One region of the Cupriavidus sp. CER-90 genome, then DNA from elsewhere that is predicted to be linked to it. Evidence: riboswitches for the same ligand, from Rfam matches in the RefSeq annotation. Region 1 holds a riboswitch; the other holds the start of a gene.
What was found. Region 1 has a riboswitch for glycine ahead of AC24R4_RS07925 (D-amino acid dehydrogenase). Riboswitches for the same ligand answer to the same signal wherever they lie in the genome.

Region 1 (11,760 bases):
CGCATCGACCTGGAGATCAACTGGGGCACCGACGACCCCGAGGACGAGGATTTCCTGGAGGGCACCAGCGTGCCCGAGCTGATGGAGCTGGCCACCGACCAGCTGCGCGTGGCCGGCTACACGCTGTGGAACTGGGATACCGGCGGCGACGCCTACGCGGGCTGGATCACGCGCAGCGAGGACGACGACGAAATGCTCGAGATTGCCGACACGCTCGGCTTCGACCTGCGCAGCGGCGACCAGCCTTACTGAATCGGGCGCCGGCCGGTCACTCCAGCGTCAGGATCGTGGGCGCGGCGTCGTCCGCGTCCGGCGCCTCGGCGGTGTCCGGCAGCAAGGTGGCGCCCAGGCGCGAAGTGGGACGGCGCGCGTTCTCCGGCACCCCCAGCGTTTCTTCCAGCGCGTTCAGGAAGGCGCGCACGCTGGCCGGCATCAGCTTGCGCGCCGGCATCAGCACATACACCTTGAGCGGCGACGACGAATAGCCGGGCAGCACGCGCACCAGCTGGCCCTGCACCAGTTGCTCGTGGACAAAGCGCGGCGACAGGCGCGTGACGCCCAGGCCATCGACCGCCGCCTTCAGCCGCACCTCGGCGTTGTGCGTGCAGATGCGCGGCGCCACATCGAGCGAGAACGTCTCCACGCCATCGCGCAGGAATTCCCAGTTCGAATCGTCCAGGTTGCCCACGGTCGGCCAGCCCTGCAGGTCTTGCGGCGCGCGCGGCAGGCCGCGCTCACGAATCAGCGAGGGCGCCGCATAGAACGCGCGCTCGATCAGCACGACGCGCTTGCTGGCGAACGAGCTGTCATGCAGGCTCGTATCGGTCATCACGAAGGCCAGGTCGTAGCCGTGGCGGATCAGGTCGGGCTGGTCCCAGTTCATGTCCAGTTGCACGCGCAGCGACGGGTGCTGCTTGAGCAACCGGTTCACTGTCGGCGACAGATGCTGCGAACCCACCTCGTAGGGCGTGGCGATCCGGATCGAGCCGCTCACTTCGGCGCTGACCGAGGCCGCCTCGGCGCTGATCTCGCGCAGTGCGCCGAACAATGGCGCCACGCGGTCATAGAGCTGCTGGCCGCGCTGGGTGACACGTACACGGCGCGTGGTGCGCTCGAACAGTCGCACGCCAAGCTGGCCTTCCAGCCGCGCCACGGCGGCGCTCGCCGATGACTTCGGAACTTCGGCCAGTTCGGCCCCTTGCGTGAAGCCGCCCCCTTCCACCACGCGGCAGAAGATTTCCCAGTCCTTCCAGTCAATCGTTTTCATGCGAAACCTTTCGAAGCTCGGCACCGGGAAAACCCTTACCCGATGGGCCGCGATTGTCCCACAAGACGAACAATGATGAAGTCCACGTTCAATGTAGGGATATTACGAGAACGTGACACCGACGTGACGTTACTGGCGACTGTGCGATGGCAGCCACGCGGCATCGGGAAAACCTATATTGAGAATCGATCTCATTAGGCTCTACGATGCCTGCACCCGCCCAGATGGGCTTATTTGTCCGAGGAGTTGAGCCATGCACAAGATCGTCGCCGCAGCCTTTGTCGGCCTGTTTTCCACTGCCGCGTTCGCAGGCGCCAAATGCGAGAAGCATCCGAAGTCCGAATGGATGCCCGAGGCCGACGCGAAAGCCAGGATCGAGGCCCAGGGCTACAACATCAAGAAATTCAAGGTCGACGGCAACTGCTACGAGATCTACGGCACCACGAAGGACGGCAAGAAGGCCGAAATCTACTTCGATACCAAGACGCTGGACGTCGTCAAATCGGAAATCGGGAAGTAAGCATGGCAACCCCGGCGGATCGCGTTTATCCGCGCGACACGATTCGCGTCTGGGACGTGGCCGTCCGCTTCACGCACTGGAGCGTGGCGGCCATCGTCTGCTATGACCTGATCGACGACTCCGGCGACCCGTTGCACCGCATCCTGGGCTACGTGGCCGCCGGGCTGGTGCTGTTCCGCATCGTTTGGGGCTTCGTCGGCACCGAGCATGCGCGCTTCCGGGCCTGGTTGCCGCGTCCCGCCGGCGTACTCGCCTATGGCCGTGCACTGATGCGCGGCCGCGCGCCGCGCTTCGTCAGCCATACCCCGCTGGGCGCCGTGACGATGCTGGCCATGTGGGCGCTGATCCTGGCGCTGGCCGTCACCGGCTGGATGTCGCGGCTCGACCCGTTCTGGGGCGAGGACTGGCCCATCGACATTCATCGCTGGCTGTCGAATACGCTGCTCGGCCTGATTGCGCTGCATGTGGCGGCGGCCATCGCGATGAGCCTCAAGGGCCGCGAGAACCTGATCGCCGCGATGCTTACCGGACGCAAGCCGCGCGACGCCGACCCCTCGCCCTGAAAACCGGAAACGTCGGGCTTTCGGAATTGCCACGCGCTGCCTACGATGGTTGCCAACGCCGCTGCGCGTGCGTGGCCGCGGCGCCAACCAACCCGGAGAACGACAATGAAGATCCTGATGGTGCTCACCTCGCATGACCAGCTTGGCAACACGGGCAAGAAGACCGGCTTCTGGCTCGAGGAATTCGCGGCGCCGTACTACGTGTTCAAGGATGCCGGCGTCGACGTCACGCTGGCGACACCCAAGGGCGGCCAGCCGCCGATCGATCCCAAGAGCGACGAACCCGACTTCAAGACCGACGCCACGCGCCGGTTCCAGGGCGACCCGGCCGCCCAGCAGCAACTTGCAGCCACGCTGACGCTGGACCAGGTCAAGGCCGACGACTTCGACGCGGTCTTCTATCCCGGCGGCCACGGCCCGCTGTGGGACCTGACCGAAGACAAGCGGTCGATCGCGCTGATCGAAGCCTTCGACCGCGCCGGCAAACCCATGGCCCTGGTGTGCCACGCACCGGGGGTGCTGCGCCACGTGAAGCGGGCCGACGGCGAGCCGCTGGTCAAGGGCCGCAAGGTCACCGGCTTCACCAATACCGAAGAAGAGGCCGTGCAGCTGACCAGTGTGGTGCCGTATCTGGTGGAAGACGTACTGAAGGCAAACGGCGGGCAGTTCTCGCGCACCGATGACTGGGGCAGCTACGCCGTGGTCGATGGTCAACTGGTCACGGGCCAGAACCCCGCGTCGTCCGAGGCCGGGGCCCACGAACTGCTGAAACTGCTGAAGAAGTAGCCGCCGGCCGCCACGTCCGCGCGAGCCGGCCTGACTCAGCGTGCGCGGCGCGGCTTGGCCGCATGCCGCACCTCGCGCGTGAATTGCGCGCAGGCGTGCGTCATCAGGTCCTCGGAGCGATAGACCAGAAAAAGCTGGAAGTCGGGCAGCTCGTCGGCGATCGGCAAGCGCACCAGGGCCGCGGGGTCCAGCTTCAGCGGCCCCGTGCCATCGAACACGTAGTTCGACCATACGCTGATCAGGTCGGTCCGCGTTGCCAGCTGCAGCCCCAGCAGGTTCGACGCGCTCTGCACGATGCGCCGGGGCATGTCCAGGCGGTGCAGGCGCATCAGGCTTGCCAGGGGGCTGCCGGGATCGTCCAGCGGATCGAGCGTCAGCCAGTCCGCATCGAGCAGCGCACGCAGGCGTCGCGCACGGCGCAGCGGATGCCCGGGCCGCACGGCCAGGCCCATGCCGACCGAAAACAGCGGCTCCCACTGCATGCCGCCGCCACCGGGGCCGCTGTTGGTCGAGATCAGGCCAAGATCGAGCCGCCCCTCGCGCAACCCTTCCAGGATCTGCTGCGGTCGCAACTCCAGCGCGCGCAGCGTCACATTCGGATAGCTCTGCCGGTACGCCGCCATCGCATCGGGCAGCGCGCCGCTCGACGCCACGGCGGTAAAGCCGATATGCAGCTGCGCCTCGGCGTGCCCGCGAATCGACTCGATATCTTCCAGCGCGTGCCGCAGTTCCTGCTCCACCACCGTGGCGCGCCGTACCAGCGCCAGCCCATAGGCCGTCAGGCTCACCCCCCGCACCGAGCGCGACATCAGCGTCACGCCCAGTTCGCGCTCCAGCTCCGCAATGGCCTTCGACAGCGCCGGCTGCGACGTATGCAGGCTACGCGCGGCCTCGTGGATGCTGCCGTGCTGGGCCACCGCCAGCAGCACGCGCAGTTGTTGCAGCTTCATCAGGGTTTCTCCCCACCGGCTTGCCGCCGATGCCTTGCGATGGTGCGCGCCTGCGCAATTGCCGTGCATGGCACACCGGAATGCGCCGCGTAGGTACTAGTCCTGATGGTACGTGGCCAGTGATGGTGCCGGTGATGCCATTTCGTTATCACGATGACAATAAATGATTTTCGGGGCGGCGTGTTTGCCGGAATACTGCATCGCCAAGGACGTACAACTTCAGCGATGGATGCCCGCCAGGGCGCCACGATTTCCGCAACCCAGTTCGTGGAGCCCCCACATGAACGACGCCACCTTGCCCGCCGGCACGCCGCTCTCCGCTGCCAGCGTCGCCGCCCCCGCCACTTCCGCCACCCCGGCCAGGGCTAAGCAAAGCCAGTTCCGCCTGATCGCCGCATGCTCCATCGGCAATGCGCTGGAGATGTTCGACTTCACGGTCTACAGCTTCTTCTCGCTGCTGATCGGCAAGCTGTTCTTTCCGTCGGATAGCCCGTACGGGTCGCTGCTGCTGGCCGTGGCCACGTTCGGCATCGGCTTTGTCATGCGGCCGCTGGGCGGCGTGCTGATCGGCAACTATGCCGACCGCCATGGCCGCAAGGCCGCCATGACGCTGACCATCGGCCTGATGGTGCTGGGCACGCTGTGCATCGCGCTGGCCCCCACCTACGCCACGGCTGGCGTGTTCGGGTCGCTGACCATCCTGGCGGGGCGGCTGCTGCAGGGCTTTTCGCTGGGCGGCGAGATTGGCGCCTCCACCGCGATGCTGATGGAAGGCGGCGACGTAAAGGGCCGCGGCTGGCGCGTGAGCTGGCAGATCGGCAGCCAGGGCATTTCCGCGCTGGCGGGCGCCGCCACGGGCGCCACGCTCTATGCCTTGCTGCCCACCGCCGCGCTGGAAAGCTGGGGCTGGCGCGTGCCGTTCCTGCTCGGGCTGCTGATCGCGCCGGTAGGTCTCTATATCCGCGCCAATCTCGACGAGACGCACGAGGCCGACGCCCATGCCCCGAGCCCGGTCGGCGAACTGTTCCGCCGTCACGCCGGCAAGGTGGTGCTGGGCATCCTGGCGGGCACCGCCGGTACGGCCACGATGTACCTGGTGGTGTTCTTCATGCCGACGTACATGATCCGCGTGCTGCATATGCCGGCGTCGCTGTCGTTCCTGTCGGGCTGTGTCACGGGCGTCACGCTGCTGGTGGTGTCGCTGATTGCCGGCACGCTGGCGGACCGCCTTGACCGCCGCAAGCCGCTGGTGGCCGGGTCGCTGCTGTTCAGCCTGATGGCCGTCTATCCCGCGTTCTGGCTGATGAACCACTACCCGAGCGTCCCGCTGGTGCTGGGCCTGTCCGCGCTGCTGACCGCCAGCATCAACCTGGGCACCACGCCGCTGTTCCTGATGCTGCTGGAAATGCTGCCCGCCGGCGTGCGCGCCACGGGCCTGGCCGTGATCTACAGCGTGGGCGTGACGGTGTTCGGCGGGTCGTCGCAGTTCGTCGTCACATGGTTGCTCGCGAAGACCGGCAACCCGATGGCCCCCGCCTTCTACATGATGGCGTGCGGCGTGCTGGCCCTGGTGGCCGTGCTGCGCATCGCCGAGACACGCGAACACTGATCCCTGTCGATATCCGTCGCGACGCCGCGAGCCTGACTTTCCGAGACCACCATGACCCGAGAACCGACCCTGACCCCGTTTCAGCTGCTGCCGCACCTGTTGCCTGCCATCGACACCGAGACCTTCGTCAATATCCGCCGCCAGATCCATGCGCAGCCCGAACTGGGCTTCGAAGTTGGCGCCACCAGCCGGCTGGTGGCCACGCTGCTGGAAAGCTGGGGCTACGACGTGCACACCGGCATTGGCAAGAGCGGCGTGGTGGGCCAGTTGAAGGTCGGCAACGGCACACGACGGCTGGGCATCCGGGCCGACATGGACGCCCTGCCGATCGTCGAGGCCACCGGCCTGCCCTACGCCAGCAAGACGCCCGGCCGCATGCACGCCTGCGGGCACGATGGCCATACCGCCATCCTGCTGGCCGCCGCCCACGCGCTGGCCAGGTCGCGCAGCTTCGACGGCACGCTGAACCTGATCTTCCAGCCCGACGAAGAGAACCTGTGCGGCGCGCGCGCGATGATGGAAGACGGCCTGTTCGAGCGCTTTCCGTGCGATGCGGTCTTCGCGCTGCACAACATGCCCGGCGTGCCGGCCGGGTCGTTCCGGGTGCTGGAGGGGCCGGTCAGCCTGTCGTCGGACGTGGCCGATGTCACGATCCGCGGCGTCGGCGGCCATGGTGCGATGCCCCATCGTTCGAAGGACCCCATTGCCGCGTCGGCCGCCATCATCACCGCGCTGCAAACGGTGGTGGCGCGCAACGTGGCGCCCGACGACACCGCCGTGGTATCGGTCGGCTTCATCCACGCCGGTGCCACGCACAACGTGATTCCGGAGGAGGTCAAGCTCGGCCTCAATGTGCGCGCGGCGCGGCCCGAAACGCGCGCGCTGGTGGAAGCCCGCATCCACGAGATTGTCAGCCTGACCGCACAGGCCCACGGCGTGACGGCCCAGATCGACTATCGCCAGCTGACGCCGCCGATGGTCAACGCGGCCGGCCCCACCGCGCTGGCCGCCGAGGTCTGCCAGGAGCTGGTGGGCGCCGAGCACGTGGTCACGCAGGCGCCCAAGGGCCTCAATGGCAGCGAGGACTTCGCCTGGATGCTCGATGCGGTGCCCGGCTGCTATCTGATCCTGGGCAACGGCGAAGGCGAATTCGGCGGCTGCATGGTCCACAACCCCGGCTACGACTTCAACGACCAGGTGCTGCCGCTGGGCGCCGCAGCCTGGGTGCGGCTGGCGCAACGCTTCCTGGTGCCTTCGGCCTGACGGCAACAAACCTGATAGCCGAATCTTTAATTTCTATGGCATAGTGGCCACCGTTGTACCCCGCGATATCGGGAGAGCCCGTTGCTGCCGCCAGGCAGTACGGCGCCGAAGGAGCAACCGCCCCGGAAACTCTCAGGCAAAAGGACCGGTATCGCCATGGAACTCTGAAGAACCCCGGCTTGTACGTCGGCCGGCGGTACCGAAGGAGCAAGCGAGCCCCGGCTCGCGAATCTCTCAGGTCAAGGACAGAGGGGGCGTCCGCGAGAAGCGCATGGTGCGCCGCGGACTGCCACCCCATGACGTCCTGAAAGACCTTCCACATGAAATCCATTGCAGTGATCGGCGGCGGTATTACCGGCGTCACGACCGCGTACGCGCTGGCCAGGCGCGGGTTCTCCGTCACGCTGTTCGAGCGGCATCGCTATGCGGCCATGGAAACGTCGTTCGCCAACGGCGGCCAGTTGTCGGCCTCGAACGCCGAGGTCTGGACGCACTGGTCCACACTGGCCAAGGGCATCAAATGGATGCTGCGCGCCGATGCGCCGCTGCTGGTGAATCCGCGCCCCACCTGGCACAAGCTGAGCTGGTTCGCCGAGTTCATGGCGTCGATCCCGCATTACCGCGCCAACACGGTCGAGACCGCGCGCCTGGCCATCGCCGCGCGCCAGCACCTGTTTGCCTGGGCCGACGCCGAAGGCATCGACTTCGACCTGAAGCGGCGCGGCATTCTGCATATCTATCGCAACAAGGCGGGCTTCGAGCATGCCGGCCGGGTGTCGAAGCTGCTGGCCGAAGGCGGGCTGGAGCGCCACGCGGTCACGCCGGCCGAGATGCGCGACATCGAGCCCACGCTGGCCGGCGACTACTACGGCGGCTACTACACCGAGAGCGACGCCACGGGGGACATCCACAAGTTCACCAGCGGCCTGGCCGCGGCGATCCGGCGCCTGGGCGTGCATACGCTGTACAACCAGGATGTGCGGTCGGTGGCCACCACGGGCCGGCGCGCGACCGTGGTGTCGGCGGAAGACAACCTGCCCACATCGCGCGAATTCGATGGCGTGGTGGTGTGCGCGGGCGTGGCCAGCCGCGCCTTTGCCCGGCAGCTGGGCGACCGCGTCAACATCTATCCGGTGAAGGGCTATTCGATCACGGTGAACCTGAACGACGCGCAAAGCCAGGCCAGCGCGCCGACGGTCAGCCTGCTCGACGACGAAACCAAGCTCGTGACCAGCCGCCTGGGCACAGACCGCTTCCGCGTGGCCGGCACGGCCGAGTTCAACGGCATCAACCGCGACATTCGCGCCGACCGCATCCGTCCGCTGGTCGACTGGGTGCATGCCTGCTTCCCCGGCGTCAGCACGCGCAGCGTCGTGCCCTGGGCCGGCCTGCGTCCGATGATGCCAAACATGATGCCGCGCGTAGGCCGTGGCCACGCCGCCAACGTGTTCTACAACACCGGGCACGGACATCTGGGCTGGACGCTATCGGCAGTGACGGCCGAGATGGTGGGGGACGTGGTCCGGCAGGCCGCGACGCAGCACGCGCGCGTTGCGGTGGGCCAAGGTGTGGGCGGCGTGGCAGCTTGATACGCCCGCCCTCTCCCCCGCCCCTCTCCCGCCGTGCGGGAGAGGGGAGCAAACCGCCGCCGTCGACATGCCTTGGGTGTTCTCCCCTCTCCCGCGATGCGGGAGAGGGGTCGGGGGAGAGGGCCAGCCCGGCGAAAGCCCAAACGCTTCGCCAAAATGAAAAAGCCCTGCTCGTTGAGCAGGGCTTTCGAATTGGTGCCCAGAAGAGGACTCGGTCACCCAGGCGCGACCCCGGCTTGCGCTGGCAAGCGCAAGCTTTTCGAGTCCCCGCGGGCAGTCCGCAGGGACTGCCCTTTCTGGGCCGGAAATGAAAAAGCCCTGCTCGTTGAGCAGGGCTTTCGAATTGGTGCCCAGAAGAGGACTCGAACCTCCACAGTGTTGCCACCGCTAGGACCTGAACCTAGTGCGTCTACCAATTCCGCCATCTGGGCTTCGTTTCGCTGCATTGCTGCGTTGAAGCGAGACGCGAATTCTACATAAGCTCTGGCGATTTGCAAGCCCTTTTTCACGCGATCGTCAAAATCAGCTGTTCTGCACCCCAAGGTACAGGCTGCCGTCGACCACGTAGCGGTTGCGCCCCGCCCGCTTGGCGCGGTACATCGCGCTGTCGGCACGGTGCAGCAGCGGCTCCAGGCGCGGGGCTTCGGGCACCGCGCATACCGCGCCCACGCTGATCGTCACGTATGGCTGCACGGGCGTGCCGTTGTGCGGAATGGCCAGGTCCCGCACCACCGCCACCATGCTGCGGGCGATGGCGCGCGTTTCGTCCGCCGACGAATCCGGCAGCACCACCGCGAATTCCTCGCCGCCCAGCCGGGCGCAGAACTGCGGGCCCCGCAGCACGCCGGTCAGGGCTTCGGCCACCTGGCGCAGGCAGTCGTCGCCGCAGGGGTGCCCGTACAGGTCGTTGAATTGCTTGAACAGGTCGACGTCCAGGATCAGCAGGCCGATTTCCTTGTCGCGCTCATGCGCGCGCGCCACGGCGGCCAGCGATTCGCGCTGGAAGTAACGCCGGTTTGGAATGCCGGTCAGCGCGTCGATATCGAGGTCGGCCTGCACGCGCGACAGCTGCTCCGCCGTTTCGCCAAGCTGCGTGGCCAGCGCCTGTTCGCGCGACTGGTAGCGGCTGATGTCGCGCATGAACACCAGCAGGCCGATCTGCTTGCCGTCCATCCGGCACACGGGCTCCACCGTCAGTTCGTAGCCCAGGCCATCGGGAATGAAGGGCGCCAGCTCGTCGGGGTCGCTCAGCGCGTGGTGCCACGCCGGCGGCGGCATCTGGCCACGGCGCAGGTCGGGCACCAGCCGGGCAGCGGCGGGATTGAACTCGACGATGCGTCCGTCCGCGCCCAGGATCGCGCAGCCCTCGCGGATCGTGTCGAACACGCGCAGCCGCGCGTAGTGGCCGGTATCGTCCAGGTGCTTGCGCAGCGCGCAGACCCACACCAGCAGGGTCATCAGCGAAAAGGTGGCCGGCGTCAGGTCGCCGCCCAGCGGGCCGGTCCAGCGGTACAGGTAGGCGATGTGCGTCACCAGCGGCAGGAGCAGCCCCGCCATCAGCACGTTGCGGCCGCGCACCGACAGCGCCGCGTTCGGCACCTCGGCGGTGGCCAGGAAATACATGCTGAGGCCCAGCATCGCGTAGGTCCAGGCGGCCACCGCGGTGTAGCCGATGCCGTGGCGAAACACCGCGCCCGGCGACACGCCCGGCGGCATCAGTTCGATCGACGTCCAGATCAGGTGGTGGCGTTCGTTGGTGAATACCAGCGCCAGCGTCAGCACCGCGAAGAACACCGGCACCCAGAGCATCGACCACGGCACGACAAAGCGTGGCCGGCTCAGGTGAACCATCGCCACCAGCCAGCCGATCGGCACCGCCACGATGCCCGCATACTGGAACTTGGCCCAGAAGATCCGGCCTGGCAGCGCCGTCTCGCTGATTTCCAGCAACCGGCCGCCGCTCCAGATCGTGACGCCCGCCGCCAGCACCAGGAATGCACGGACGGTGGGGTCATCGCGGCGCGGCCAGGCCGCGACGGCCATGCCCACACTGCACACCACGGCAATGGTCAGGCAAAGGACGAGAGGATACGATGGCATTGACGATGGGCCGAACCGGATGGCAAACCCCGTCCGGCGATGCGGGGCGAACCATTATAGGCCCGCACGGTCCGACACTGGCGCCGGGGCATACCCCGACGCTGCCCGCATACACCCTACCCGCCACCCTTCAGGAATCACGACGTGCCCTTCATCCTCCTAGGCATCGCGATCCTCGTTGCCTTCGTTTATGGCCTGGTCCGGCTCTACCAGCTCGTGACGGCCGCTTCCGGCATGCTGGCCGGCGCCGCCGCCGACATTCTGATACTGGCGATACTGGCGGCGCTGTGCGTGGCGGCGCTGCGCCGCTACCGGGCCATCCATGGCCGGCGCGTCAAGGGCGAACGCATCCTGGCCCTGCGCGGCGAATGGGGGGCGCTCAAGGTCGACGCCGAACGCAAGAACTGCGTGCTGGAGATGAACGGCCAGCGCCAGGTGCTGATCTTCGCGGACATCGAGGCCGCCCGGCCCGAGGCGCGCCAGGGCCGCTGGTATGTGGTCGTCGGCGTGCGCCACGGCAAGCAGGGCGAATGGGTGATACCGGTAGCCGACCGGGACGCCGCCAACCTGTGGGCGAAGATCTTCCGGCTGGCCGCATTGCAGAAGCTCTGAGCGCCGGCGCGTGATCGCCCGGCGTCAGGCTTCCGGCTTCAGGCGCGGAACGGGCTTCAGGCGCGGAACGGCTCGCCCATCGGCTTCAGGCGGATGCCGGGCGCCAGGCGCGTCCACGGCAGGTCGGCCGGGTCGGCCGTCATCGGCCCCGGCGCCTTGGCCACCAGCACGGCGTGGGCGATGCCCTGGAAGTCCGCGCGAAAATGCACCGAGCTCTTGTTCACCAGGATCTTCATCGCCTCGGGCTCGACCCCGCCCACGCGATACAGGTTGCGATCCAGCATCTGCGCCTTGCCGCCGCTGACCACCACCTGCACGCCGCCGATACCCAGCAGCGCCACGGGCCCCACATCGGCCAGCATGCCGTGCATCATCGGGCCGCCAAAGCGGCAGACGCCGTCCGATAGCCTGAGCACCTCGAAGCGCCCCTGCAGCGGCTCGTCGCCGGGCACGCCCGACACGCCGCCCAGCGCCACGTCGATCACCGCGCCCACCCCGGCG
Region 2 (11,760 bases), on a different contig from region 1:
ACGTCCGCCGCCGTGCTGCCCGCGATGGCGCAGCCGGCTGGCCAGGTCCTGCGCCGCCAGCTCGTAGTGGGCCACCTGGTGGACCGCGTGGGGCCGCAGGCCGATCAGGCGCGCGATTATCTGGCCGGCGCCAAGGTGATGTTTGATGCCTTCAATGCGTCGCCGGCCGGCAATGGCGGGCTGCGCATCGTGCACGTGGTGCGCGATGCGGACGCCTCGAACCCGCGCGCCGCCGTCGCACAGGCCGTGGCGCTGGCCGACAACGAACGTGCCGAGGTGCTGTTCGGGCCTGGCGACAGCCTGCTGCCCACGCTGGCCGGCTCGGCCGACCTGACGCGGCGCGGGGTGCAGATCGTCGCGCCGCTGTCGGGGCTGGCGCTGAGCGCCGACAACGTATGGTTCACGCGCGCCGACTATCAGGCCGAACTCGACGCCGCCGTGCATCAGCTGCGCAGCTACGGGCTGACCGGCATCGCATTGGCGGTGTCGCCCGACTTCGCGGCCGGCACGCTCGGCGTCGGCACCCCGTGGCTGGCGCGCCTGGAAAAGGACATCTCGACGCGCGCCGTGGCGCTGATTGGCAATGTCGACGACAGCGCACGGCGCATTGCCGCGGCCCGGCCGGGCGCAGTGATCGTCGCGGGCGACACGCTGGCCTATGGCAGCCTGGGCCGCGCACTGGCGGCGCAAAACTGGTACGGGTTTCTGGTCGGCCTTTCGGCGGTCAGTCCGTCGGCGGCGCGCGAGATCCTGGGCGCCGGCTACGCGGGCGGCATGGTCGTGACGCAGATAGCACCGGGGCCGCAGGAATCGACGCTGCGCGTCGTCAAGGAGCACGTGGCCCGCATGAAGCAGTACCTGGACGAGCCGCCCTCGCCTGCCACGCTGGCCGGCTATATCGGTGCGGCCTGGCTGGTGCGCGCGGCTGCCGGCATGAAGGCGTCGGGCCCGGCGGAATTGCGGCGCGCGCTGCAGGCCCGCATCGACGTCGGGGACTTCACGCTCGACTTCACGCGGGGCCTGCGTGGGTCGCAGTACGTGCAGCTGGCGGCGATCGGCAAGAGCGGCCTGCCGCAGCGCGCCTGAGCGTGGGCTGGCTCGCTTCGATCAGGCGCGCGGCAGTGTGATGCTGACGCGCAGCCCGCCCTCCGCCCGGTTGGTCAGCTTCAGTTCGCCACCGTGGCGCGCCACGATATCGGCGGCGATCGACAGGCCCATGCCCACGCCGCCGGTGGCGCGGCTGCGCGAGGACTCCAGCCGATAGAACGGCTCCAGCACGCGCTGCAGTTCGGCCGGCGGAATGCCGGGCCCGTTGTCGCAGACGTCGATCGAGACGCGCTCGGGGGTGTCGGTGAGGATGATGTGCGCGGCGCCGCCATAGCGGTGGGCGTTTTCCACCAGATTCACCACGGCGCGCCGCAGTTCGGCCGGATAGGCCAGCAGCGGCGCCGCTTCGCCAGACAGGCGCACGTCCTGCCCGATTTCCTGGGCGTCGTCGACCACCGCCTGCAGCAGCGCCACCATGTCCACCCGCTGGCGCGGGCCGGTGCCGTCGTCGCGTTCGCGCAGGTAATACAGTGTGGCGTCGATCAGGCCATTCATCTCGGCCAGATCCTGCCGCAGGCGATAGCGCACGTCGTTGTCCTCGATGCGTTCGATACGCAGGCTCATGCGCGTCAGCGGCGTGCGCAGGTCATGCGACACCGCCGCCAGGAAGCGCGACTGCTGCGCCAGCTGGGTGCGGATGCGCTGCTGCATCAGGTTCAGCGCGTGCGTGGCGTCGCGCGCTTCGGCGGGGCCGGTGTCTTCGTCCAGCGGCGGGGCATGGACGTCCTGCGCCAGACGGTTGGCGCCGCTGGCCAGTTGCTGCACCGGCCGCGCCAGCAGGCGGGCACCCACCCACGAAGCGATCAGGATGGCCGCCAGCTGGAAGATCAGGCCCAGGTGCGGCGGCCAGATGCCACGGATATGAAATCCCTTCGGCGGCCCGGGGGGACGGTCGAATGGCCGGCGTTCGCCGAACGCTTCGGGGCGCAGCGGCGGGCCATCGAAATCGAACGGTTCATTGCCGCGCATGCCGGCCGGCGCGCCAGGCGGCCGGTCGGGCATGAACACCCCTTCGAGCGGATGCGCGGGCGTGCCGCTGGGCACCAGCTGGCCCGCCGCCTCGGCGTCGGACGCGGCGCGGCGCATGCGCTCCATGTAGCGTTCCGAACCCGGGCGCGGAAACACGCTCTCGATCACGGTCACGCCCAGCACATGCACGGCCAGCATGATGGCGGTCATCACGAAGAACAACCGCATGAACATCGAGTTGAACCGGCGGCGTCTGGCCGGCCCGGGGGCGCGCGGTTCGGCCCGTATCGCCGAAGCACCGCCGGTGGTCGGCGGAATCGCAGCAGCCATGCCTTCAGTGCTCCACGTTGCCGGTGAACACGTACCCTTCGCCACGCACGGTGCGGATCAGCGACGAGTCGCGCGGGTCGTCGCGCAGTTTCTGGCGCAGCCGCGATACCAGCAGGTCGATGCTGCGGTCGAAGACGTCCAGGTCGCGGCCGCGCGCATTGTTGATCAGCATCTCGCGGTCGAGCACGCGGTTCGGATTCTCGATGAACGTCAGCAGCAGGCGGAATTCGGCGTTGGACAGCGGCACCACGGTGTCTTCCGCATCGACCAGCTGGCGCAGCGTGGCATTCAGGCGCCAGCAGCCGAAGCGCATCTCGTGCCCGCCCGGGGCAGGCGTCGGGCGGCGTACGTCGCCACGGCTGCGGCGCAGCACCGTGTGGATCCGCGCCACCAGCTCGCGCATCTCGAACGGCTTGGTCACGTAGTCGTCGGCCCCCACTTCCAGGCCCACCACGCGGTCGGCCAGTTCGGCACGCGCGGTCAGCATGATCACGGGCAGGTTGCTCTGCTCGCGGATCTCGCGGCACAGCGTCAGGCCGTTTTCGCCCGGCAGCGACAGGTCCAGGATCACCAGGTCGTAGTCCTGCCGGCCCATCGCCGTGCGCATCGCCGCGCCGCCTTCCGCGCCCTCGGCCTCCATGCCGAACGTGGCCAGGTATTCGGCCAGCATGGCGCGGATCTGGGGGTCGTCATCGACGATCAGCAGACGAATGGGCAGGTTGGGCGACAGGTCCATGGGGGAAAAGTGAGGAATACGCGGGACATCCGATCGGCCAATGTACCAGCCGGCAGATAACAGGCGATGCCCGCTTTGTATCAATTTTGATACGTGCCGCGCACGGCACCTGGGGCGCAGCACGAACGCCCGGGAGAAAAATACGCCCCCGGTGCTGCCGCATCCGGGAGCGTTCAACAGGGAAGAAGCCGGGCTCGCATGCGCCCAGCCACACCGCAGCCGAAGGGCGGGCGCGGTGCGTCGCAGGAACGTCCGAGGGACGTTTCCACGCGCCGCCAATCGTAGTGAGCCCGACCCCGGCCGTCTTGTCGGCCTTGTATCAAGTCAGGCCGCGACGGGCTTGTTCAGCAGCGCCTTCAGGCCGGCGAGCCGGTCCTTCGGACTCATCGCCGGCGTGGTGTCCTGCGGTGCTGGCGCTTCCTCCAGCTTCATCTCGGCGATAAAGCGCGACGGCTCGACCGAATAGGTTTCGCGCGCCCGCTTGCGCTTCTTGCACCAGCTGATCTGCAGGGTGCGCTGCGCGCGCGTGATGCCCACATACATCAGCCGGCGCTCTTCCTCGATCTTCTCGTCGTCCAGGTCTTCGTCCTCGCGCGTGTGGGGCAGGATGCCCTCTTCCACGCCCACCAGGAACACGTGCGGATATTCCAGGCCTTTCGACGCGTGCAGGGTCGACAGCCGCACCGCGTCGGGATCTTCGTCGCGGCCTTCGAGCATGCTCATCAGCGCCACGGTCTGGGTCAGTTCGAGCAGATTCTTGCCTTCGTCGCCGAAGCCGTCGGCCGTGTCGGCGCCCGTGGCCTCGCCGTCGCCTTCGGCCTCCGGACGCGTGCCCTTGCGCTTGAGCCAGTCCAGGAATTCCAGCGTATTGGTCCAGCGCGACTGCGCCTGCCGTTCGTCGAAGGTGTCGTACAGATAGGCCTCGTAGTGGATACCTTCCATCAGGTCGTCCAGCACCACGGTGGCCGGGTCGCTGGCCGCGCGCTCGGCCAGGCGCACCATCGATTCGCAGAACGTGCGCAGCGGCTCCAGCTGGCGCGGCTGCAGCCTGGCCTCGATGCCGCCCATCATCGCCGCCTCGAACAGCGACACCTTGGCCTGCCCCGCAAACGTGCCCAGCACCTCGAGCGTGGTGTTGCCCACCCCACGGCGCGGCGTGGTAATGGCGCGAATGAACGCGGGGTCATCGTCCGGATTGGCAATCAGGCGCAGGTAGGCGCAGATGTCCTTGATCTCGGCCTTGTCGAAGAAGCTCTGGCCGCCCGACAGCACGTACGGAATGCGCTCGCGCCGCAGGATCTGCTCGAACAGGCGCGCCTGGTGGTTGCCGCGATACAGGATGGCGTAATCGCGAAACTGCGCGCGGCGCTCGAACTTGTGCGCGGACAGGCGGAACACCACCGACTCGGCCTCGTGCTCCTCGTCGTTCATCGGATGGACGGCGATCGGATCGCCCATGCCGTGTTCCGACCACAGCTTCTTGTCGAACAGCTTCGGATTGTTGGCGATGACCGCGTTGGCCGCTTCGAGGATGCGCACGGTCGAGCGGTAGTTCTGCTCCAGCTTGACCACCTTCAGGTCCGGAAAATCGGTCTGCAGCAGCCGCAGGTTGTCCAGCGTGGCGCCACGCCAGCCGTAGATGGCCTGGTCATCGTCGCCCACCGCCGTGAACGCCGGCGCGCGCAGGTGCGAGCCGCCGGCCAGCAGCTTCAGCAGCTGGTACTGGCACGCGTTGGTGTCCTGGTATTCGTCGACCAGGAAATAGCGCAGCCGGTTCTGCCACTTCAAGCGCACGGCCTCGTCGCGCGCGAACAGTTCGGCGGGCAGGCGGATCAGGTCGTCGAAGTCCACCGCCTGGTACGCGTTCAGCGTGGCCACGTAGTTGCGATAGACCATCGCGGCCTGGTGCTCGTCGGCATTGGCCGCCTGCGCAAGCGCGGTCTCGGGATCGACCATGCCGTTCTTCCACAGCGAGATGGTGCCTTGCACGCTGCGGATCAGCTTCTTGTCGGTGGTGCTCAGCTGCTCCTGGACCAGCCCGAAGCAGTCGTCCGAATCCATGATCGAGAATTGTGGCTTCAACCCGACATGCTCCGCCTCCATGCGCAAGATTTGCACGCCCAGCGAGTGAAACGTACAAACCGTCAGCTGCTTGAGTGGAATGCGCTTCCCTTCGCGCGTGGTCTTGCCTTCCATCAGCTTGGCAATGCGCTCCTGCATCTCTTTCGCCGCCTTGTTCGTGAACGTGACGGCGGCAATGTGACGCGGCTCGAACCCCTTGTCCTCGATCAGGTGGGCGATTTTCTGCGTGATCACGCGGGTCTTGCCTGATCCGGCGCCCGCCAGCACAAGGCAGGGGCCGTCGAGGTAGCGCACCGCTTCGGATTGCGCGGCATTGAGTCCGAGAGTCATGAGGTTGGGGAACGTGGCAGGCGGAATGGCGCATGGCGCACCTGGGGGTGGCGCGCCGAAGGCGTCGATGTTAACACGCGCCGCAGGCGCGCACGGGCGTGTCGGGCGGCGTCCGACAAGAGGCGTTTCAGGCTGGTAACAATCGTAAAGCGGCGGATCCCGGGGCATGGAGCTTGCCTCTTATCTCACAGGACCGCACGGGTCTTGCGCGTGGCGCGACCGGTCCGGGACATATCAACAAATCGGAAACGATGATCTCGATGACAACAAAGGAGCCAATCATGAAGACGCTTCGCACCCTTTCGAAAGTTGCCCTGATCGGCGTGACGCTGGTGGGCTTTGCGGGCTGCGCGGACATGACCCCGAAGCAGCGTAATACCGCCATTGGCGCGGGCGCCGGTGCGCTCGGCGGTGCCGTCCTGACCGACGGCAGCGCGCTGGGTACGCTGGGCGGCGCGGCCGTGGGCGGCGTGGTCGGTAATGTCGTGACGAAGGACCGTCGCTAACCGACCCGCGGGCGATTCCAATCCCGGGGGCGGGACCGCCGGCCGGCGTCGGGCGTAGGTTTGACAAAGGCTGACCGGTCCCGTACATTCTCGCGCATCCGGCCGGGAGAGCGCGCATCGATTGCGCCGCCGAAGGGGAACCACCCGCAAACTCTCAGGCACCATGGACCGACCGGATCGGCATGCAACATGCACACGATGCATGCCGCACTCTGGAGAGCGACATCCGCCACTGCCCTGATGCCGTGGTGAGCATGTCCACCGAAGGGGCGCACGAAGTTCCGGCTTCGTAATCTCTCAGGTATCGAGGACAGAGGGGTCATCCGCCGCAGCGGATTGGATGCACATTGGTGCGCCCGATCGTTGCGGCGGATGACCCTTTTTTCGTTTTCGAACCGCCCCCGAGGATATCCATGACGCTCCAGGCCACGCCCCTCAACGCTATCCACCGCGCCCTCGGCGCCCGCATGGTCGACTTTGGCGGCTGGGACATGCCGGTCAACTACGGTTCGCAGATCGAGGAACACAATGCCGTGCGTGCCGATGCCGGCATGTTCGACGTGTCGCACATGTGCGTGGTCGACCTGCACGGGGCCGGCACGCGGGCCTTCCTGCGCGGCCTGCTGGCCAACAACGTCGACAAGCTGCAGACGCCGGGCAAGGCGCTGTATTCGTGCATGCTCGACGAAAAAGGCGGCGTCATCGACGACCTGATCGTCTACTTCTTTGCCGAGGACCACTTCCGCCTGGTGGTGAACGCCAGCACGGCGCTTGGCGACATCGAATGGATCCAGTCGCGCAATGCCGCCACCGGCAGCGGCGTGACGATCACACCGCGCCGCGGCGACGTGGCACCGGCCGGCACCGGCAAGCTGGCCATCGTGGCCGTGCAGGGCCCCAACGCCCGCGCCAAGGTCTACCAGGCCTTCCCCTCCACCCAGCCGGCCGATGCGCTGAAGCCGTTCAACGCGCTGGTCGTGCAAGACCCGGAAATGGGCGAACTGATGGTCGCCCGCACCGGATACACGGGCGAAGACGGCTTCGAGCTCGTGGTACCGGCCGAGAACGTCGCCGGCATCTGGGAAAAGCTGATCGCCGCGGGCGTACGTCCGGCCGGCCTGGGCGCGCGCGACACGCTGCGCCTGGAAGCCGGCATGAACCTGTACGGCCAGGACATGGATATCCATACTTCGCCGCTGGACGCCGGCCTGGCCTGGACGGTCGACCTGCAGAGCGAGCGCGACTTCATCGGCAAGCAGGCCCTGGTGGCGGGCGGCCAGAAGCAGACGTTCGCGGGCCTGATCCTGCGCGACAAGGGCGGCGTGCTGCGTGCGCACCAGAAGGTCATCACGGCGGCCGGCACCGGCGAAATCACCAGCGGCACGTTCAGCCCGAGCCTGCAGCAGTCGATCGCGTTCGCCCGCCTGCCGAAGGGCGTGGCGCCGGGCACCGACGTCCAGGTCGAGATTCGTGACCGCAAACTGACCGCGACTGTGGTTAAACTGCCGTTTGTGCGTAATGGCAAGGCACTCGTGAGCTGAGGCATCGCCCGGCTTCACATCAAACGGTCGCCCTTCCGCCCGTCCGCTCGAGCCCAACCTGCTGCGGACCGGGTGAATGAAACAAGAAACAAACTGTATCCCGGAGAACCTCATGAACTTCCCCGCTGACCTGAAGTACACCGAGTCGCACGAATGGGTGCGCGTCGAAGCCGACGGCACGCTGACGATCGGCATTACCGACCACGCACAGGACGCCCTGGGCGACATCGTCTTCCTGGAACTGCCCGAAGTGGGCAAGTCGGTGGGTGCCGGCGACGCCCTGGCCGTGGTGGAGTCCGTGAAGGCAGCTTCCGACATCTACGCCCCGGTGGCTGGCGAAGTGATCGCCGTCAACGACGCCGCTTCGGCAGCGCCCGAGTCGGTCAACGCCAACGCCTTCGACGCCTGGCTGTTCAAGCTGAAGCCGGCCAACGCCGACGACGTGAACGGCCTGATGAACGTCGACGCCTACAAGGCCAGCGTCGGCGCCTGATCGCGCTGACTGTTTGATGCCGCGCGCGGCGGACAGGCCGACCACCTGCCCGCCGCCCGCTCCCCGAGATTCCTTGCCATGAACGCCCCGCTTCCCATGAATGCCGCCGCCCAAGGTACACGGCCCACGCTGGCCGAACTGGAGGCGCGCGACGCCTTCGCCGCCCGCCACATCGGCCCCGACAGCGCCGAACAGCAACACATGCTCAAGGTGCTTGGCTTCGACAGCCGCGCCGCGCTGATCGACGCCGTGGTGCCCGCCGCCATCCGCCGCCGCGACGGCATGTCGCTGGGCGAGTTCACCGCCCCGCTGACCGAAGAAGCCGCGCTGGCCCGCCTGCGCGGCCTGGCCGGCAAGAACCGCGTCCTGAAGAGCTTCATCGGACAGGGCTACTACAACACGCTCACGCCGGGCGTGGTGCTGCGCAACATTTTCGAAAACCCGGCCTGGTACACCGCCTACACCCCGTACCAGCCGGAAATCTCGCAGGGCCGCCTGGAGGCGATGCTGAACTTCCAGCAGATGATCACGGACCTGACCGGCCTGGACATCGCCAATGCGTCGATGCTCGACGAAGGCACGGCCGCTGCCGAGGCCATGACGCTGCTGCAGCGCGTCCACAAGCATGCGTCGAACACGTTCTACGTGGCCGACGATGTGCTGCCGCAAACGCTGGAAGTGATCCGCACGCGCGCGCTGCCGCTGGGCATCGAGGTGAAGGTCGGCCCGGCTGCGGACGCCGCGCAGTCCCACGCCTTCGGCGTGCTGCTGCAGTATCCGGGCGTGAATGGCGATGTGGCCGACTACCGCGCCATTGCCGACGCCGTGCATGCGGCCGGTGGCCGGGTGGTGGCCGCCGCCGACCTGCTGGCGCTGACGCTGATCGCCGCGCCGGGCGAATGGGGCGCCGACGTGGCCGTGGGCAACTCGCAGCGATTTGGCGTGCCGCTCGGCTTTGGCGGTCCGCACGCGGGCTACATGGCCGTCAAGGATGAATTCAAGCGATCGATGCCGGGCCGCCTGGTCGGCGTCACGATCGACGCGCAGGGCAACAAGGCTTACCGCCTGGCGCTGCAGACGCGCGAGCAGCATATCCGCCGCGAGAAGGCCACCTCGAACATCTGCACCGCGCAGGTGCTGCTGGCCGTGATGGCGTCGATGTATGCGGTCTACCATGGCCCGCAGGGCCTGAAGCGCATCGCGCAACGCGTGCATCGCCTGACCGCCACGCTGGCCGCCGGCCTGAAGGCGCTGGGCCTGCCCCCGGTCAACGAGACGTTCTTCGACACGCTGACGCTGGAAACCGGCTTCAACACCGAGGCGTTCCACGCCACGGCCACGCAGCGCGGCATCAACCTGCGCCACGCCGGCGCGTCGCGCATCGGCATCTCGCTGGACGAAACCGCGTCGCGCGACGACGTGGTCACGCTGTGGGAGATCTTCGCGCACGGCAAGCCGGTGCCCGACTTCGACAAGATCGAGGCATCGGTCGGCGACGGCTTCCCGGGCAACGTGGCGCGCCAGAGCGCCTACCTGACGCATCCGGTGTTCAACACGCACCATGCCGAACACGAGATGCTGCGCTACCTGCGCTCGCTGGCCGACAAGGACCTGGCGCTGGACCGCACGATGATTCCGCTGGGCTCCTGCACGATGAAGCTCAACGCCACCAGCGAGATGATTCCGGTGACGTGGCCCGAGTTCAGCAACATCCACCCATTTGCCCCGCTGGACCAGACGGTGGGCTATCGCGAGATGATCGACCAGCTGGAGGCCATGCTCTGCGCCGCCACCGGCTACGCCGCGGTCAGCCTGCAGCCGAACGCCGGCTCGCAGGGCGAATACGCCGGCCTGCTGATCATCCACGCGTACCACGCCAGCCGTGGCGAGAGCCATCGCGACATCTGCCTGATCCCGTCGTCGGCCCACGGCACCAACCCCGCGTCGGCGCAGATGGCCGGCATGAAGGTCGTGGTGGTGGCCTGCGACGACAACGGCAACGTCGACCTCGACGATCTGGCGAAGAAGGCCGAGCAGCACAGCAGGAACCTGGCCGCGATCATGATCACGTACCCGTCCACGCACGGCGTGTTCGAGCAGGGCGTGCAGCAGATCTGCGACATCGTGCACAAGCACGGCGGCCAGGTCTATGTCGATGGCGCCAACATGAACGCGATGGTCGGCGTGGCCGCGCCGGGCCAGTTCGGCGGCGACGTGTCGCACCTGAACCTGCACAAGACGTTCTGCATTCCGCACGGCGGCGGCGGCCCGGGCGTCGGTCCGGTAGCCGTGGGGGCGCATCTGGCCGACTTCCTGCCCAACCAGGACAGCGTCGGCTACCGTCGCGACGACAACGGCATCGGCGGCATCTCGGCCGCGCCGTTCGGCTCGGCCAGCATCCTGCCGATCTCGTGGATGTATATCGCGATGATGGGCTCGGCCGGCCTGACCGCCGCCACCGAGAACGCAATCCTGACCGCCAACTACGTGGCGCGCCGCCTGTCGCCGCACTTCCCGGTGCTGTACACGGGCCAGCATGGCCTGGTGGCGCACGAGTGCATCCTCGACCTGCGCCCCCTGCAGAAGACCACCGGCATCACCAACGAGGACGTGGCCAAGCGCCTGATGGACTACGGCTTCCACGCCCCGACCATGAGCTTCCCGGTGCCGGGCACGCTGATGATCGAGCCGACCGAGAGCGAATCGCTGCACGAACTCGACCGCTTCATCGACGCGATGATCGCCATCCGCGGCGAGATCGCGCGGGTGGAAGACGGCAGCTTCGACCGCGAGGACAACCCGCTCAAGCACGCCCCGCACACCGCGGCCGTGGTGGTCGGCAACGAGTGGACGCACAAGTACACGCGCGAGGAAGCGGCCTACCCGCTGGCATCGCTGCGCACGCAGAAGTACTGGCCGCCGGTTGGCCGTGCCGACAACGTGTATGGCGATCGCAACCTGTTCTGCTCGTGCGTGCCGATGAGCGAGTACGCCGAAGAGTGAGCGCCAGCCCGTCAGGCGGCGTCCGATACACGCGGATGCCGCCGACGGACTATGCTCAGGGAGCGGGCGCCGGTATCCGGCGCCGTCCTTGAGCGGAGGCCTCATTCATGTGGAATCTCAGCGCGCCCTGGTGGGAATTCGTCCTGCGCGGCCTGATCGTCTATGGCGCCATTCTGTTGCTGATGCGCATTTCGGGCCGGCGGCAGATCGGCCAGCTCACGCCGTTCGATCTTGTCCTGCTGCTGATCATCTCGAACGCGGTTCAGAACGCGATGAATGCCGGCGACAACTCGGTGCTGGCGGGGCTGATCCTGGCGGGCACGTTGTTTGGGACCGATGCGCTGCTCGGGTATGTCACGTGGCGTAGCCGTCCGCTCGAAATGCTGGTCGACGGCCGTCCGCAGATCGTGATCCACCAGGGCGAGGTCTACGAGGAAGTCATGCGCCGCGAACGCATCAGCACGCACGAATTGCACAAGGTGTTGCGCCGCAACGGCTGCGCCCGCGTGGAAGACGTGCATTTCGCGATTCTGGAAACCGACGGCTCCATCAGCGTGAAGATGAAGGAGCCGCCGCCGGCTTCCGGTCCCGCCGAACCCGGCGCACTATGGCGTCATCCGGCCCATTCCGATCAGGACAAGCCGGCCTAGCGGCCTTACGGCA

Region 2: another riboswitch for glycine. It lies ahead of gcvT (glycine cleavage system aminomethyltransferase GcvT); the one in region 1 lies ahead of AC24R4_RS07925 (D-amino acid dehydrogenase).

Annotation. Positions count from the first base shown of each region.
Region 1 is NZ_JBYGYM010000001.1:1,768,863-1,780,622, reverse strand. It holds gene AC24R4_RS07965 (DUF6630 family protein) at 1-252, shown strand, start outside; gene AC24R4_RS07960 (LysR family transcriptional regulator) at 269-1,267, opposite strand; gene AC24R4_RS07955 (PepSY domain-containing protein) at 1,521-1,787, shown strand; gene AC24R4_RS07950 (cytochrome b/b6 domain-containing protein) at 1,790-2,350, shown strand; gene AC24R4_RS07945 (type 1 glutamine amidotransferase domain-containing protein) at 2,456-3,136, shown strand; gene AC24R4_RS07940 (LysR family transcriptional regulator) at 3,172-4,086, opposite strand; gene AC24R4_RS07935 (MFS transporter) at 4,367-5,695, shown strand; gene AC24R4_RS07930 (M20 aminoacylase family protein) at 5,747-6,958, shown strand; glycine riboswitch at 7,018-7,116, shown strand; gene AC24R4_RS07925 (D-amino acid dehydrogenase) at 7,279-8,547, shown strand; tRNA gene AC24R4_RS07920 (tRNA-Leu) at 8,892-8,978, opposite strand; gene AC24R4_RS07915 (diguanylate cyclase domain-containing protein) at 9,070-10,647, opposite strand; gene AC24R4_RS07910 (hypothetical protein) at 10,792-11,259, shown strand; gene AC24R4_RS07905 (M81 family metallopeptidase) at 11,316-11,760, opposite strand, start outside.
Region 2 is NZ_JBYGYM010000002.1:1,459,914-1,471,673, reverse strand. It holds gene AC24R4_RS17270 (ABC transporter substrate-binding protein) at 1-1,086, shown strand, start outside; gene AC24R4_RS17265 (ATP-binding protein) at 1,108-2,406, opposite strand; gene AC24R4_RS17260 (response regulator) at 2,411-3,142, opposite strand; gene AC24R4_RS17255 (UvrD-helicase domain-containing protein) at 3,467-5,554, opposite strand; gene AC24R4_RS17250 (YMGG-like glycine zipper-containing protein) at 5,836-6,060, shown strand; glycine riboswitch at 6,154-6,241, shown strand; glycine riboswitch at 6,263-6,384, shown strand; gene gcvT (glycine cleavage system aminomethyltransferase GcvT) at 6,474-7,601, shown strand; gene gcvH (glycine cleavage system protein GcvH) at 7,714-8,094, shown strand; gene gcvP (aminomethyl-transferring glycine dehydrogenase) at 8,173-11,097, shown strand; gene AC24R4_RS17230 (DUF421 domain-containing protein) at 11,205-11,747, shown strand.